3 regions of the Pantoea sp. BRR-3P genome follow, and region 2 is predicted to be linked to each of the others. Evidence: predicted binding sites of a transcription regulator. Region 2 holds the regulator's gene; each other region holds the start of a gene.
The links. Region 2 encodes LexA, which represses DNA repair genes until DNA is damaged. Its sites were predicted from a motif close to TNCTGTATGTACATACAGNA; they were not measured.

Region 1 (2,268 bases), on a different replicon from region 2:
TGCGAGGAAAACGGCTGGCAGCTCGCTTTTCACCAGGGCACACCAGAAGCAGGTTCAACTTAATAATGCTTATTGAAGCATTAGCAATAAGCTATTTTTGAGGGCCTTTATTTCAGGAACAACGAATTTACCGCGGCCTTCAATCCAACCGTTAGCGCTACAAACACTCCACCCGTTGCGAATGCAGACTCCGTAGTCTTTTCTTCCTTGCAAATATCCCTAAAACGTAGCAGTGCAGCTTCAGCATCGGATGCGGTAACTTCTTCAAACTGTTTGTCATACTCCTGACTGATCAGCAACGTTGCTCTGCTTTCATCCGCTCTGTTCAACACCAAGGTATGCTTATTCTTTTTATGAATGCAGTAATGTGGCATCAGTCCCTCCATTAGCTAAATGCTGTAAACATAATGTACTGCAACTGATTAAAGATAAAAGCAATAGCTATCAAATAGGTATCATTCCCCTCCCCTCTCCTGTTTCGCACGCATTTATACGGACACATGATGACTAGTTAGGACATTGCCGGCATAACGATGAATCATCAGTGCCGGGGGATCATCAGCTGAGGGAATACTCTCTGCTCCAAACCAGACTGGATTCGCCGGGCAAACTGAACCACAAACGTATGCCGGGTTACCTCCCAGCATACTCGAAATGGGTCGGTGAACGTGTCCTGTTGAAACAGCCATCACCTTTCCAGGTGCTCGTAAGATGACATCAGTTAGCTTGTCCACGCATCTGCACATCGTCTTATCCAAGCCCGGTATATCCGAGGTAAAAACGTGGTGATGCATAAACAGCAGAGATGGAGAATGCCTGTCGTTAATAAGCTGCTTTTCCAGCCACTCAAGTTGACCATGCACAGAGCCATAATCTTCATTTTCAATCGTCGAATCGACACCCAGTAGATGTAGACCGGCTAAGTCAAAATTGAAGTTGAGTGTACCGTCAGGCGAGTCAGGCGCCCATTGTTGAGAGCCCCAGACTGATTGCATTTGGCCACGATGGTCAGAATTACCTGGAAGAAGCAATGCAGGGTAGGTTTGCTGACGTAGACGCGAAGCTATCCGCTCATAACCCTCAAGCCACTGGTCATCGATCAAATCACCCGTAATGACCAACACGTCGGGTCCCACTTGGGCTAACCATGCCAATACACGGTCAAGCCGATGAAGAGAGTCATTACCAGCCGTGGCATGAATATCTGAAAACTGCGCGATCAGCATATTTGCTTCCCAGGTTGGTTTATCTACATTGAGAACGGATTCCTCAAGGTAAGCCACAGACACTAGCTTGCATTCCATTTTCAGAAGAGATTTTTTAAGAAAAAAATTCTCTACGTTCAGCAATTTGCAAGTCACATCCTCCCTCTATCACATCCCCCCCTCTTGCCAGATAATTCCCACTCCATAATACTGTATACATAAACAGTATAAATTAGGGGGGACTTTTTATGAACTACACACAGCGATTAGCACATCAATCAAGGGATTTAGTCTGGAGAGTCGGGTTATGAAACCGGCCATGTACCATAATGGTTTGACGCTTCTATGGGCGCCACTGTATTGCCCACCGTTAAAAATTCCCTTTTATGGAGATGCCTGCTCCGCGGGATTCCCCTCCCCCGCTCAAGATTATGTCGAGTCAGAACTGGACCTCAACGAACTTTGCATACGTCGGCGGGCCTCAACCTTTTTTGTTCGCGCCAGTGGCAGCAGTATGGAAGAGTTGGGGCTGTTTGATGGAGACATCATGGTTGTTGATCGCGCTGAAGAAGCGAACCATGGTGATATTGTTATTGCTGAAGTCGGCGGCGAATTTACTGTTAAACGCTTGCAATTACACCCTCGCCTAGCGCTGTTGCCTATGAACCCGGCCTACTCCGTTATTTATCCCGATGAATTACAACTTCTTGGCGTCGTGACCTGGTTTTTCAACAGCACACGCGCGCGCAGGAGGTAATCATGGCCATGTTTGGACTGGCAGACGTAAACTCTTTCTACGCTAGCTGCGAGACCCTGTTCCGCCCAGACCTACGCGGTAAACCCGTGGTGGTATTAAGTAATAATGATGGGTGTGTTATTGCGCGCAGTGCTGCAGCTAAAAAATATGTAAAAATGGGAGCCCCTTGGTTCCAGATAAAAACGCAGGATTATCCTGAGAAAATTCATGTGTTCAGCAGCAATTACGCTCTTTAGTAAGTTACGTGGAATGCAACATTGATTGAGTAAACTTTGAACAGCAAAGCTGTTGTCAGAGGAGAATGCA
Region 2 (2,268 bases):
AAACATACATCACTGGACGTGTCGGATCGATTCCGTGTTCAGAGATAGGATCGGTCGGAATGACCTTACTTTTTACCAAAATAGAGAGTGGTAAATTCAATAATTTGTAATAGAGTTTACGCCAACCTGACATAGACAACTTAAAGCCTCTTGTTAGCAAAGCGCGGCAAGCATACCAGAAAGTGCAGCGAAGATCTGTGGCTCTGCCACCTCATACTGCCCACACATTGACGTCAAAATAGATCAAGGGTTCCATAAACATGGCAAATAACGTCACCGGTATTGTAAGAATAGTGAAAGCAGCCGGTTATTCCTGGCAGGGGCTGCGTGCCGCATGGCAGCACGAGGCGGCATTCCGCCAGGAAGCGATAGCCGCGCTGGTGGCGATTATCGTGGCCTGTTGGCTGGATGTAGACGCCATTTCCCGCGTGCTGATGATTGGCTCCGTGGTACTGATTGTCATTGTCGAAATCCTTAATAGTGCCATTGAATCCGTCGTTGACCGCATTGGCCAGGAGCAACATCCCTTATCAGGGCGCGCCAAAGATATGGGCTCGGCTGCGGTATTGCTGACTATCTTACTGGCTCTTTTTGTTTGGATCGTGCTGCTCTGGACGCATTTGAGATAGCCATTCCAGATTCATCAAACCGCTGATTTTTCCCTCTGTTACGGTTTTCATTTCGCCAATACCTGTATATACTCACAGCGACTGTATAAACAACCAGGGGGCGGGATGAAAGCGTTAACTGCACGGCAGCAACAGGTCTATGACCTGATTCGCGACCATATTAACCAGACGGGCATGCCGCCAACGCGTGCGGAAATTGCTGCGCAACTGGGATTTCGCTCGCCCAATGCTGCTGAAGAGCATCTGAAAGCGCTGGCGCGTAAAGGCGTAATTGAAATTGTTTCCGGCGCATCGCGCGGGATTCGCTTATTAATGGAAGAAGAGCCGAGCGAAGGCTTGCCATTAATTGGCCGTGTCGCTGCGGGCGAGCCGCTGCTGGCACAGGAGCATATTGAAGCGCACTATCAGGTGGATGCAAACCTGTTCAAACCCAGCGCGGATTTCCTGCTGCGTGTGAGCGGTATGTCGATGAAAGACATCGGTATTATGGATGGTGACTTGCTGGCGGTGCATAAAACGCAGGAAGTGCGTAACGGACAGGTGGTCGTAGCGCGCATTGATGACGAAGTCACGGTCAAACGCTGGAAAAAGCAGGGCGCGATTGTCCATCTTCTGCCGGAAAATAACGATTTCCAACCGATTGTGGTAGATACCCGCGAGCAATCACTGACCGTTGAAGGCCTGGCCGTTGGGATCGTGCGTAACGGCGAATGGCTCTGATTCGTTCCTGATTCCCTCCTACTGCGGCGGCGTATGCTGCGCTGGCCGCAGTCTGCTAGTTTCTTCTTTTTGACATTTTCTGCGGCACTGTCGGGCGCAATCACGCTGGTTACCGCAAATAACGGAATGGGCTGATGCAGCTGTTTTCCCCTTCAGATAAAGCGCTTTGGCGGCTGGCGCTGCCGATGATCCTCTCTAACATCACCGTTCCATTGTTGGGCGTGGTGGATACTGCCGTTATTGGTCATCTCGATAGCCCGATTTATCTTGGGGGCGTCGCCGTGGGTACCACGGCAACCAGTTTTCTCTTTATGCTCTTGCTGTTTCTGCGCATGAGTACCACTGGCCTTACCGCGCAGGCGTTTGGTGCCAATGACAAAACGGCGCTGGCACGCGCCCTGACCCAACCGCTGTTGATTGCTTTGGTTTTTGGTTTGCTATTTATGGTGCTGCGAACGCCGGTAAGCAGTTTGGCAGCCGCATTAATGGGCGGCAGCCCAGAAGTGCAGCAGCAGGCCAAAATTTTCATTGAGATTCGCTGGCTTAGCGCGCCCGCCACCTTGGCTAATCTGGTTATTCTTGGTTGGCTGTTAGGCGTGCAGTATGCGCGTGCGCCGATGGTATTGCTTATCGTCGGGAATCTGGTGAATATCCTGCTCGACCTTTTATTTGTCCTTCAGCTGCATTGGGGAGTGGCCGGTGCAGCGGCGGCAACGGCGCTGGCTGAATATGTCACGCTGGGAGTAGGTTTGTGGATGGTGGCGCGCGTACTCAAACTGCGCGGTATTCATTTCGCTCTACTAAAAAGCAGCTGGCGTGGCGATGCCGCGCGGTTGTTCCGTCTTAATCGCGACATCATGCTGCGCTCATTAATGCTTCAAATCTGCTTTGCATCCCTGACCATTCTGGGGGCGCGCAT
Region 3 (2,268 bases), 1.4 Mb from region 2:
AATCGCACTCAGACGCGCGGTTTCCTGCGCACCCTGTACCAGACCTTCAGCGCTTAGGCCGAACAGGCCGGTAACCAGTACGCCGACCAGCGCGGAAATCGCGGTTGTCACCAGCAGCACGCCAATGGTTAGCACGCTGATTTTACCCAGCGATGAGGCATTATGCAGACGCGCAACGGCGCTCAGAATCGAAGCGAAAACCAGCGGCATCACAATCATTTGCAACAGCTGAACGTAGCCATTACCGACGATATTGAACCAACCAATTGACGCTTTTACCGTGGCGCTGTTTTCGCCGTAGATGGTTTGCAGCGCCAGACCGAAGGCCACGCCTAATACCAGACCGGTCAGCACGCGCTTTGATAGGCTCCAGCTTTGGTTGCCAATGCGATTCAACAGAATCAGTAGCGCGATAAACGCCACAATATTAATGATTAGGGGAAAATCCATGCTCAACTCCAGAGTGTGCCGCGCCAGCAGATTATGATGGTGCGGATAACAGTAAGTCCCCGTTAGGGAATATTTAGAATGTTATCAGTTCAGCGTTGGGCGGGCTTATACCCAAAAAGAATGTTTTATAACTTTATCGCTGTATTTGAGTGGTTATTGACCGTTTCGACCATTAACCATGCGACCGACGCCATTTTGTAGCGTATTGAACAGTTGTTCCGGCCAGCCATTGGCACCAAAAGAGGGCATTCCGGGCGGGAACCATAAGGCATAACCGACCAGCGCGAGACAAAGCGCGCGTTCAAGTTGGTTACCTTTTTGACTATTAAGAATTGGTAAGCGGAAGCGCCAACGGCAGGGCCACAGCAGCGGCACGCCTGCGGGGGTGAGCATATCGGCCACGATGTGGCTGAGATAGCCAAGCGTCATGCCTTGCAGCACATCAGCGGGCAAAAACCAGTCGGCAGGCACGTTAATCTGGAATAGCCACAACCCCACCGCCACGGCCAGTAAACTGTGAGTAAAGCCGCGGTGACCAAAAGCGCGGGCAATGGGGTGCGATAGCCACCTTAGCCGCTGGCCTAACACGGATTTAGGGTGATCGATATCGGGAAGCAGGCAGGTTAGCAATGCAGCAGGCACCAAATGCCACCAGTCGGCGCTGGCCAGGACTGGCGTCAGTTCCGCACGCTTGGCAAAAATGGCGCTGGCAATGGCAAAAATGATATGGCCTTCGGCCGTCATGATGGAACCTGGCTGCATAAAACTGTCGATGCATCCAGTATAGGGATTTATCCAGTAAATGAGAATGGTGACGCTGTAACGAAGCGTTAATAATTTCTGCTTTCCCGCGCCACAATGACGCGGGAAAATAAGGGGTTAGCTTAGCGTGCTAACCATCCGCCGTCGACAGCCAGCGTGTAACCGTGCACGTAGTTTGCAGCGCTTGAGGCGAGGAAGACAATCGGCCCCATCATGTCGTCAGGAATGCCCCAGCGTCCGGCAGGAATACGGCCTAAAATCTCCTCATTGCGCGCTTCATCACTGCGCAACTGCTCAGTATTATTGGTCGCCATATAACCCGGCGCAATGGCGTTGACGTTGATACCGTGTTTTGCCCATTCATTTGCCATCAGGCGTGTTAAGCCCATCACCGCGCTTTTCGAGGCGGTATAGGAGGGCACGCGAATGCCGCCCTGGAACGAGAGCATTGAGGCAATATTGATGATCTTGCCGCCATGGCCTTGCGCGATAAACTGACGCGCCACCCGCTGCGACAGGAAGAACAGACTCTTACTGTTAATGTTCATCACATCATCCCAATCTTTTTCGCTGAAATTAAGCGCATCTTCGCGGCGAATAATGCCAGCGTTGTTGACCAGAATATCAATACGACCGGCGTGGGCTACCGCCTGTTCAACAACGTGTGGAACCACGGAAGATTGTGTGAGATCGGCCTGTATCGACCAGAAGCGGCGTCCTAGCGCCGCGACTTTAGCTTGGGTATCGTCAGGCCCCGCGCGGTTGACGCCAATAATGTCACAACCCGCCTGCGCTAAACCGAGCGCCATGCCCTGGCCCAGTCCGGTATTGCAGCCAGTAATCAGCGCCACTTTGCCTTCCAGATTAAATGCATTGAGTATCATGATTGCTCCTTGTTAGCGCAGCGCGCTGATGTTGACGTGGTCCATGTCATCAAACACCTGGTTTTCACCTACCATCCCCCAGATAAAGGTATAACGCTGCGTACCGACGCCAGCATGAATCGACCAGCTGGGGGAAATCACCGCCTGCTCATTGTGCACCAGCAAATGACGC

Region 1: a site for LexA is predicted at 1,414-1,433, ahead of umuD (translesion error-prone DNA polymerase V autoproteolytic subunit). Genes of this name have one in related genera too.
Region 3: a site for LexA is predicted at 1,215-1,234, ahead of AAGR08_RS10530 (metal-dependent hydrolase). Genes of this name have one in related genera too.

Annotation. Positions count from the first base shown of each region.
Region 1 is NZ_CP155068.1:22,186-24,453, reverse strand. It holds gene AAGR08_RS22965 (DUF4440 domain-containing protein) at 1-63, shown strand, start outside; gene AAGR08_RS22960 (hypothetical protein) at 108-374, opposite strand; gene AAGR08_RS22955 (metallophosphoesterase) at 489-1,349, opposite strand; gene umuD (translesion error-prone DNA polymerase V autoproteolytic subunit) at 1,525-1,962, shown strand; partial or broken gene AAGR08_RS22945 (DNA polymerase V subunit UmuC) at 1,971-2,195, shown strand.
Region 2 is NZ_CP155066.1:3,692,266-3,694,533, reverse strand. It holds gene plsB (glycerol-3-phosphate 1-O-acyltransferase PlsB) at 1-133, opposite strand, end outside; gene AAGR08_RS17120 (diacylglycerol kinase) at 261-629, shown strand; gene lexA (transcriptional repressor LexA) at 735-1,349, shown strand; gene dinF (MATE family efflux transporter DinF) at 1,484-2,268, shown strand, end outside.
Region 3 is NZ_CP155066.1:2,275,751-2,278,018, reverse strand. It holds gene AAGR08_RS10535 (L-cystine transporter) at 1-450, opposite strand, end outside; gene AAGR08_RS10530 (metal-dependent hydrolase) at 604-1,194, opposite strand; gene kduD (2-dehydro-3-deoxy-D-gluconate 5-dehydrogenase KduD) at 1,335-2,096, opposite strand; gene kduI (5-dehydro-4-deoxy-D-glucuronate isomerase) at 2,109-2,268, opposite strand, start outside.